3 regions of the Kribbella sp. CA-247076 genome follow, and region 1 is predicted to be linked to each of the others. Evidence: riboswitches for the same ligand, from Rfam matches in the RefSeq annotation. Region 1 holds a riboswitch; each other region holds the start of a gene.

The links. A riboswitch is a leader RNA that binds a small molecule or an ion and turns the genes downstream of it on or off. The one in region 1 is predicted to bind cobalamin.
Region 2: another riboswitch for cobalamin. It lies ahead of metE (5-methyltetrahydropteroyltriglutamate--homocysteine S-methyltransferase); the one in region 1 lies ahead of ACQPYZ_RS35210 (CbtB domain-containing protein).
Region 3: another riboswitch for cobalamin. It lies ahead of ACQPYZ_RS24525 (ribonucleoside-diphosphate reductase subunit alpha); the one in region 1 lies ahead of ACQPYZ_RS35210 (CbtB domain-containing protein).

What each region holds. Positions count from the first base shown of each region.
Region 1 is NZ_CP192051.1:7,369,268-7,371,459, reverse strand. Features, by position in the region: gene ACQPYZ_RS35220 (MFS transporter) at 1-182, shown strand, start outside; gene ACQPYZ_RS35215 (LysE family translocator) at 163-804, opposite strand; adenosylcobalamin (AdoCbl) riboswitch at 952-1,022, shown strand; gene ACQPYZ_RS35210 (CbtB domain-containing protein) at 1,073-1,270, shown strand; gene ACQPYZ_RS35205 (CbtA family protein) at 1,275-2,030, shown strand; gene ACQPYZ_RS35200 (histidine phosphatase family protein) at 2,027-2,192, shown strand, end outside.
Region 2 is NZ_CP192051.1:4,240,389-4,242,580, reverse strand. Features, by position in the region: gene ACQPYZ_RS20070 (prenyltransferase/squalene oxidase repeat-containing protein) at 1-763, opposite strand, end outside; cobalamin riboswitch at 961-1,185, shown strand; gene metE (5-methyltetrahydropteroyltriglutamate--homocysteine S-methyltransferase) at 1,315-2,192, shown strand, end outside.
Region 3 is NZ_CP192051.1:5,210,909-5,213,100, reverse strand. Features, by position in the region: gene ACQPYZ_RS24525 (ribonucleoside-diphosphate reductase subunit alpha) at 1-1,109, opposite strand, end outside; cobalamin riboswitch at 1,243-1,398, opposite strand; gene ACQPYZ_RS24520 (DinB family protein) at 1,467-2,048, opposite strand; gene ACQPYZ_RS24515 (Fic family protein) at 2,129-2,192, opposite strand, start outside.

The DNA.
Region 1 (2,192 bases):
CCGCGCTGCAGCTCAGCGATTCGTTGTCCACCGCAACGGTCCTGGCCGTCGGCGGCTCACTCTTCGCCGTCCTGGAGCCGCACTCCGCGACAACCGCCTACCTGGTCGCCTTCGGACTCCCGGCGCTGCTCGCGCTTCTCGGCGTACTGGCAGGCCGGAGGACTACTCCTTCGATCCCGTGACCGCGATGCTCGCACCCAGGCCGATGATCATCAGGCCGCCAGTGCCGCCGACCAGCTCGAGCCGGCGCGGCGAGCGGGCGAACCACTCGCGCGCCGTACCGGCCACCAGGGCCCACACGCTGTCCGAGACGAGTGCGATCAGGATGAAGATCAGGCCGAGCATGAGGATCTGCAACCACGCCGGGCTGCTCGCGCCCGGGTCGACGAACTGCGGCAGCGCGGCCGCGAAGAAGACCGCGGTCTTGGCGTTGGTGACCCCAACCAGGAAGCCCTGACGCATCGTTTTGCGGCTGTTGCCCGGCTGCACGCCACTCGTCATCGCCGCCACCAGCGACTTGCGGCTGCGGAACGCCTGCACCCCGAGGTAGATCAGGTACGCCGCACCCGCGAGCTTCACCGCGGTCAGGGCGATCGCGCTGGCGGCGATCAGCGTGCCGAGGCCGAGGGCGACCGCGACCAGCATGACCGCGGCGCCGACGGTGTTGCCGAGCATCGTCAGCACCGCCTCCCGGCGGCCGACGGCGAGGGCGCGACCGACGATGAACAGCACGCTCGGACCGGGCACGACGATGATGATGAACGCGGTGATCGCGAACGCGACCAGGTGGTGAGCGGACGGCATGCCCTCAGAGTAAGTACCGGGCGCCCGCCGCGCACCGGTGATTTCGCCGCGTGGGACGGCGGGTGGGATAGGTCACCGCCACGCCGCCATCCGTTGACCGCCGTCCTTGCCGGGGCCTACGGTGCGTGGGACAACCTGCGGTGCCAGGAGGGAAGCCGGTGAGAGTCCGGCACGGCCGCGCCACTGTGAGCGAGCACTGCTCGTGAGTCAGGACGCTCGGGCACCAGCAGCCTTTCGAAGGGGACGCGCACTTCCCCAGGAGGTTCAGATGGCAGCTCCTGCCCGCTCGGTCGCCGTACCGGCTGTTTCACCCCGTCTGCTCGCCGTGGCGCTGCTCAGCGTCGGCCTGCTGCTCCTGCTCGGCTATCTGGTCGCCTTCGACCAGGGGGCCGTGTCGCAGTCGGGCATGTACCTGCACGAGCTGATGCACGACGGGCGCCACCTGCTCGGCGTGCCCTGCCACTAGCGACATGCGCACCTTCGGATCGCTCCTGGTGCGCGGCCTGATCGTCGGAGTCCTCGCCGGCCTGCTGGCCGGAGCCTTCGCGTACTCGATGGGCGAACCGCACATCGACTCCGCGATCGCGATCGAGGAAGCCGCCGGCGCGCACACTCACGACGACGGCGGGGACGCTGCTGCCTCCTCACAGGAGGAGGAAGAGCCACTCGTCACCCGGGACGGCCAACGGGCCGGCCTGTTCCTGGCCACCGCCCTGTACGGCGTCGTCCTCGGCGGCATCTTCGCGGTCGCCTTCACGCTGCTCCGGCGCCGGCTGCGGACCGGCAACGACGCGTACGCCGCCCTCGGCCTGGCCGCCGCCGGGTTCGTCGGGATCGTGCTCGTGCCGTTCCTGAAGTATCCGCCCAACCCGCCCGCGGTCGGCGACCCCGAGACCATCACCAAGCGGACGCTCACCTACTTGCTGACCGTGGTCATCGGCCTGCTCGCCGTGTGGGCGGGGGTCGCGGCCTCCCGCTGGGCCGCTCGCTTCGGCGACCTGGCCCGGCTGGGTGCGGGGGTCGCGGCGTTCCTCGCGACGATCGTGGCGGCGTACCTGATCCTGCCCACGATCAACGAGGTTCCGGGCGAGTTCCCCGCTACGCTGCTGTGGCAGTTCCGGCTCGCCTCACTCGGTACGCAGGCGACGCTGTGGCTCCTGATCGGTTTCGGGTACGCCGCCGCGGTGGACCGCCGGCTGTCCCGAGAGAAAGTGGTCGCCGCTTGAGCACACTGACGCTGGTCGCGCACGCCCTGACACCCGCGCTGCGCGGCCTCGTCCTCGGGGGAGACGCCGATCCGGACCTGGCGAGCCTGGCGGCGGCCCGCGAGTTGAAGCTCGCCGCCGACACGGTGTACGCCGGCCCGGAGCGCGCCGCCGTACGCACGG
Region 2 (2,192 bases), 3.1 Mb from region 1:
CGGCGGCCTCGGGTACGCCGCCGGACCGGGCCAGGCCCATCACGGCGAGGGACTGGCTGAAGATGTTGGTGTCGTCGTTGCCGGTGCCGAAGTCGCGGATCCGGCCCTCCTCGACGCCCGCGTCGGGGCCGGCGAGCAGGTCGAGGGTCTCCTGCCGCATGTTCCGGCCGCCGAAGTCGCGGTAGTCCTGGCCGGCGGTGACCGCGGCCAGCAGGATCTTCGCGGTCGCGCCGGCGATCCGGGCGTCCGGATCCGGGTACCAGCCCGGGCCGGCGTAGTCCGGCACGTGCTCGGAGACGGCCTTCACGACCGAACGGATCACCGCGGGATCGGCCTCGGTCGCGATCAGCGCCCACTGGGTGTCGATCGTCAGACCCCAGTCCGGGTTGGCGAACCCGGGGATCGCGCCGTCGACCAGCTGACCGGCCATCCAGGCTGCGGCCGCGCCCGCCTCCGGGGACGCGGCAGCCGTCGTACGGCGCTCGGTCCGCGCGTCGTCGGCGGACGAGACGGGCGAGGCGTGCGCGGCGATCGTCGGGGCGAGGGTGAGCGTCGCGGCGAAAACCGCGGTCGTCCAACGGCGGGCGGAGGTGCGCATCGAACCTGACTTCGGCTGGGCGGTCCGCGATGCGTCGCCCAGCACGGTCACCGGCCCCCATCGGTCGCGGTGACCGATCAGGAACGGCGGTCGCCGTCCCGGACTCCGCCCGTAGACCACGACGGGTGTGGAGTCGCAGACCCGTCGGCAGGCATTCCGGCTCACGGAGGTCGCCCTCCGCCTACGGTTGCGGGTCAGCGCCGGACTTCGACCGGCTTCCCCCACACGTCAGGTCGTCACGCACTTCCGGGCACAGCCCGGGAAGCGACAGTAGGTTACCTTCCCACGCGCCCACCGGGAAACCCGCACGAACGTGTCTGTTCGCACTCTGTGCGCTCTCGACCTCGCCTCGGGTCGCGCGGGTAAGCTGGCTGGGCAGCTGGTTCGGTCTGGCAGCCAGTCAGATCGTCGTAAGAGGGAACCCGGTGTGAGTCCGGGACTGCCCCGCAGCGGTGAGGGGGAACGACCGCCGTCAGGAAGCACTGGGTCCAGCCGGACCTGGGAAGCGACGGCCAGTAGGTGTCCGGCAACTGATACAGCCGGGCGTGCCCCCGAGTCCGAAGACCTGCCACTGCCCACCGTGCGCCCGGCGTACGGCGGTGACCGCGTGACCTCGTGGGAAGGTCGACGGGCGTGGCCGGGTGCGACCGGCGGCGTCGGCGTGCTCTCCCACCGGGTCGAGGGTCTTTCGAGACAGGCTCGCTAAGGAGAGACGCTTGAACAGCAAGTCGGCAGCACGGGCCACCGTGTACGGCTACCCCAGGCAGGGTTCCCATCGTGAACTGAAGAAGGCCGTCGAGGGCTACTGGAAGGGCACGGTCACGGCCGACGCCCTCCGGCAGACCGCCGCGGACCTTCGCAAGGCCAACTGGCAGCAGTTGGTCGCCGACGGGATCGGCGAAGTGCCGACCGGTGACTTCTCGTACTACGACCACGTGCTGGACACGACCGTCCTGCTCGGGGCGATTCCGCAGCGACACCGGGCCTCCGTGGACGCGGACCCGCTGGACGGGTACTTCGCGATGGCCCGCGGCACCCAGGAGGTCGCGCCGCTGGAGATGACGAAGTGGTTCGACACCAACTACCACTACCTGGTGCCGGAGCTCGGCCCGGACACGACGTTCACCGTCGACTCCAGCAAGCAGGTCTCCGAGCTGCAGGAAGCCGTGGCGCTGGGCCTCAAGGCCCGGCCGGTCCTGGTCGGGCCGATCACCTATCTCCTGCTGGCCAAGCCGGCGCCCGGCGTGGCGGAGGACTTCCAGCCACTGTCCCTGCTCGAGCGGATCCTCCCGGCGTACGCCGAGGTGCTGGCCGACCTGCGCGCCGCGGGGGCGGAGTGGGTCCAGCTGGACGAGCCGGCCCTGGTCCAGGACCGCACCGCCGACGAGCTCGACGCCGTGGCCCGGGTGTACAGCACGCTGGGCGGTCTCACCGACCGCCCGAAGCTGCTCGTGGCCTCGTACTTCGACCGGCTCGGTGACGCCTTGCCGGTGCTGGCCGACGCTCCGGTCGACGGTCTGGCGATCGACTTCACCGGCCCGGCCGCGGCGAATCTCGACGACCTGGCCGCGGTCCCCGGCCTTCGCGGCAAGCG
Region 3 (2,192 bases), 2.2 Mb from region 1:
GCCAGGTCGTCCTCGACCGTGGTGAGGAAGCACGACGAGAGCTGCGGCCGGGTGGTGCCGGAGTTGAACAGCGTCGGCGTCGACGACATGAACCGGAACGAGCTGAGCAGCTCGTAGAACTGGATCGCCCGGGCCTCGCGGTCGTCCTCGCGCAGCGCCATCCCCATCGCGACCCGGAGGAAGAACGCCTGCGGAAGCTCGTACCGGACCTTGTCGATGTGCAGCAAGTACCGGTCGTAGAGCGTCTGCAGACCGAGGAACGCGAAGTTCAGGTCCCGCTCGGGCCGGATCGCCGCGGCGAGTCTGGTCAGATCGAAGTCTGCCAGCTCCGGATCGAGCTGCCCCGCCTCGATCCCGGTCCGGATGTACTCCGGGAAGTAGTCCGCGTACGCCGTCGTCATGTCGGCCTGGATCGCCTGACGCGGCTCGCCGTGGACGCGGCCGAGCGCCTCCCGGCGGATCTGGTCCAGCAGCAGGCGGGACGCGGCGAAGCTGTACTGCGGCTCGGTCTCCACGTACGACCGGGCGGCCATCACCAGCGCGAGCTCCACCTCGTGCTGCGCGATGCCGTCGTAGCAGGAGCCGAGGGTCTCGTCGAGGATGAGCTCCGGGTCGACCGCATCCAGACCGTCGGCCGCCTCGGCGACGATCACCCGCAGGCGCTCGACGTCCAGCGGTGCCGTGCTGCCGTCGGCGGCGCGGACGGTGATCGCGGGCTTCTCGGTGACACCGGCCGGGTCGGCGGGTGTACGGGCCTTGGTGCGCTCCTCGCGGTAGAGGACGTACGCGCGGGCGACCTGGTGCTCGCCGGCGCGCATCAGCGCCAGCTCGACCTGGTCCTGGATGTCCTCGACCTGGACACTGCGCCGCGCGTCGCCGCGGCTGGTCAGGGCGTCGACGACCCGGCCGGTCAGCTCGGTGACCAGGTCCCGGACCCGGTGCGTCGTACCGGCCTCGGCGCCCTCGACCGCGAGGAACGCCTTGGTCATGGCGACGGCGATCTTCGACTGGTCGAACGCCGTACTCGTGCCGTCGCGGCGGACGACGGTCAGCTCGATCGACCGGGCCGGCTGGTCAGCCGTCGGTCGCGATGAGGAAGTGACGGTCACAGGTGCTCTCTCCACGCGAGTTCCGAAGGGCCGCGACTCGGGGTGGGGAGCACGACGGGACAGGCGGCACCGGCCGGGTCTACCGCTGTCACGCCCTGCGACCCGCCCTCGAGGTCTCGGACCGCGCGCACCGGCGGTGCGCGCGCCGGTGGCAGGTACTCGGACTTGCGGAAGGCTTCCGCTCACCGTTGCGGGGCAGCTCCGGATTCGCACCGGATTCCCCTGTTGCCTCAGAGTGACCCACATGTTGTGGTGTCGACCACTCTGAACCACCAGCAGTAGTGATGCTAGGTGGCGCCACCGACATTTCCTGAAACGCCACGCCGTGTTCTCGCAGATTGTGTGACGCGGCTGGTCTCAGGCCGCCGCGGCGTAGAGGTCCTGCAGCGTCATGATCTCCGAGCCGTGGTGGATCAACTCGCGGTTGAGCCGCAGTACGACGTGGCCGAACGGCTCGGCGGCGTCGAGCTCGGAGGCCTGGCTGAGGCCGACCGTCATCACCTCGGCCTCGTCCAGCGCGGCGATCGACTCCTGCCAGGCGTCCACCCAGTGCGTCAGCCAGGCCACTGCATCCTGGGCGTTGCCGTGCAAGGTGATGTCGGCGCGGCCCTGCCGGCTCTCCCCGAACGTCCACTCCCAGCGCTCGAAGAACTGCTCGGTCAGGTGCGCGATCAGCCACGCGATCGTGCGGGGGCCGCGGTGGTCCGGCTCGTCGGGCCACTGGGCGACCCACTCCCCGGAGCCCAGCGACCGGAACCGGCCGGCGTAGTGGCGCCGGACGACGGTCAGCGCCTCGCCGCTCGGGCGCCAGAAGTACTGCTCGTCGGTCAGCTCAGCGAGCCGGCCGGACAAGACCATCCAGCTGAAGCCGAGCTGCCCGCGGACCATCGCCATCGCCGATGGGCGGTGCAGGATGTCCCAGTCGAACGGCTCCGGCATCACTTTCCTCACGCTCCCGGTCGGATTTTGCACTGCGATCGAACATGTGTTCGAATTGTGGCTCGAACGGGAGGAGAAAGTCAATGAGCGCGGTGTGTCGGTTCTGGCCTCGACGGGACTGGTCTGCTAGGCGGTGCGATCCGG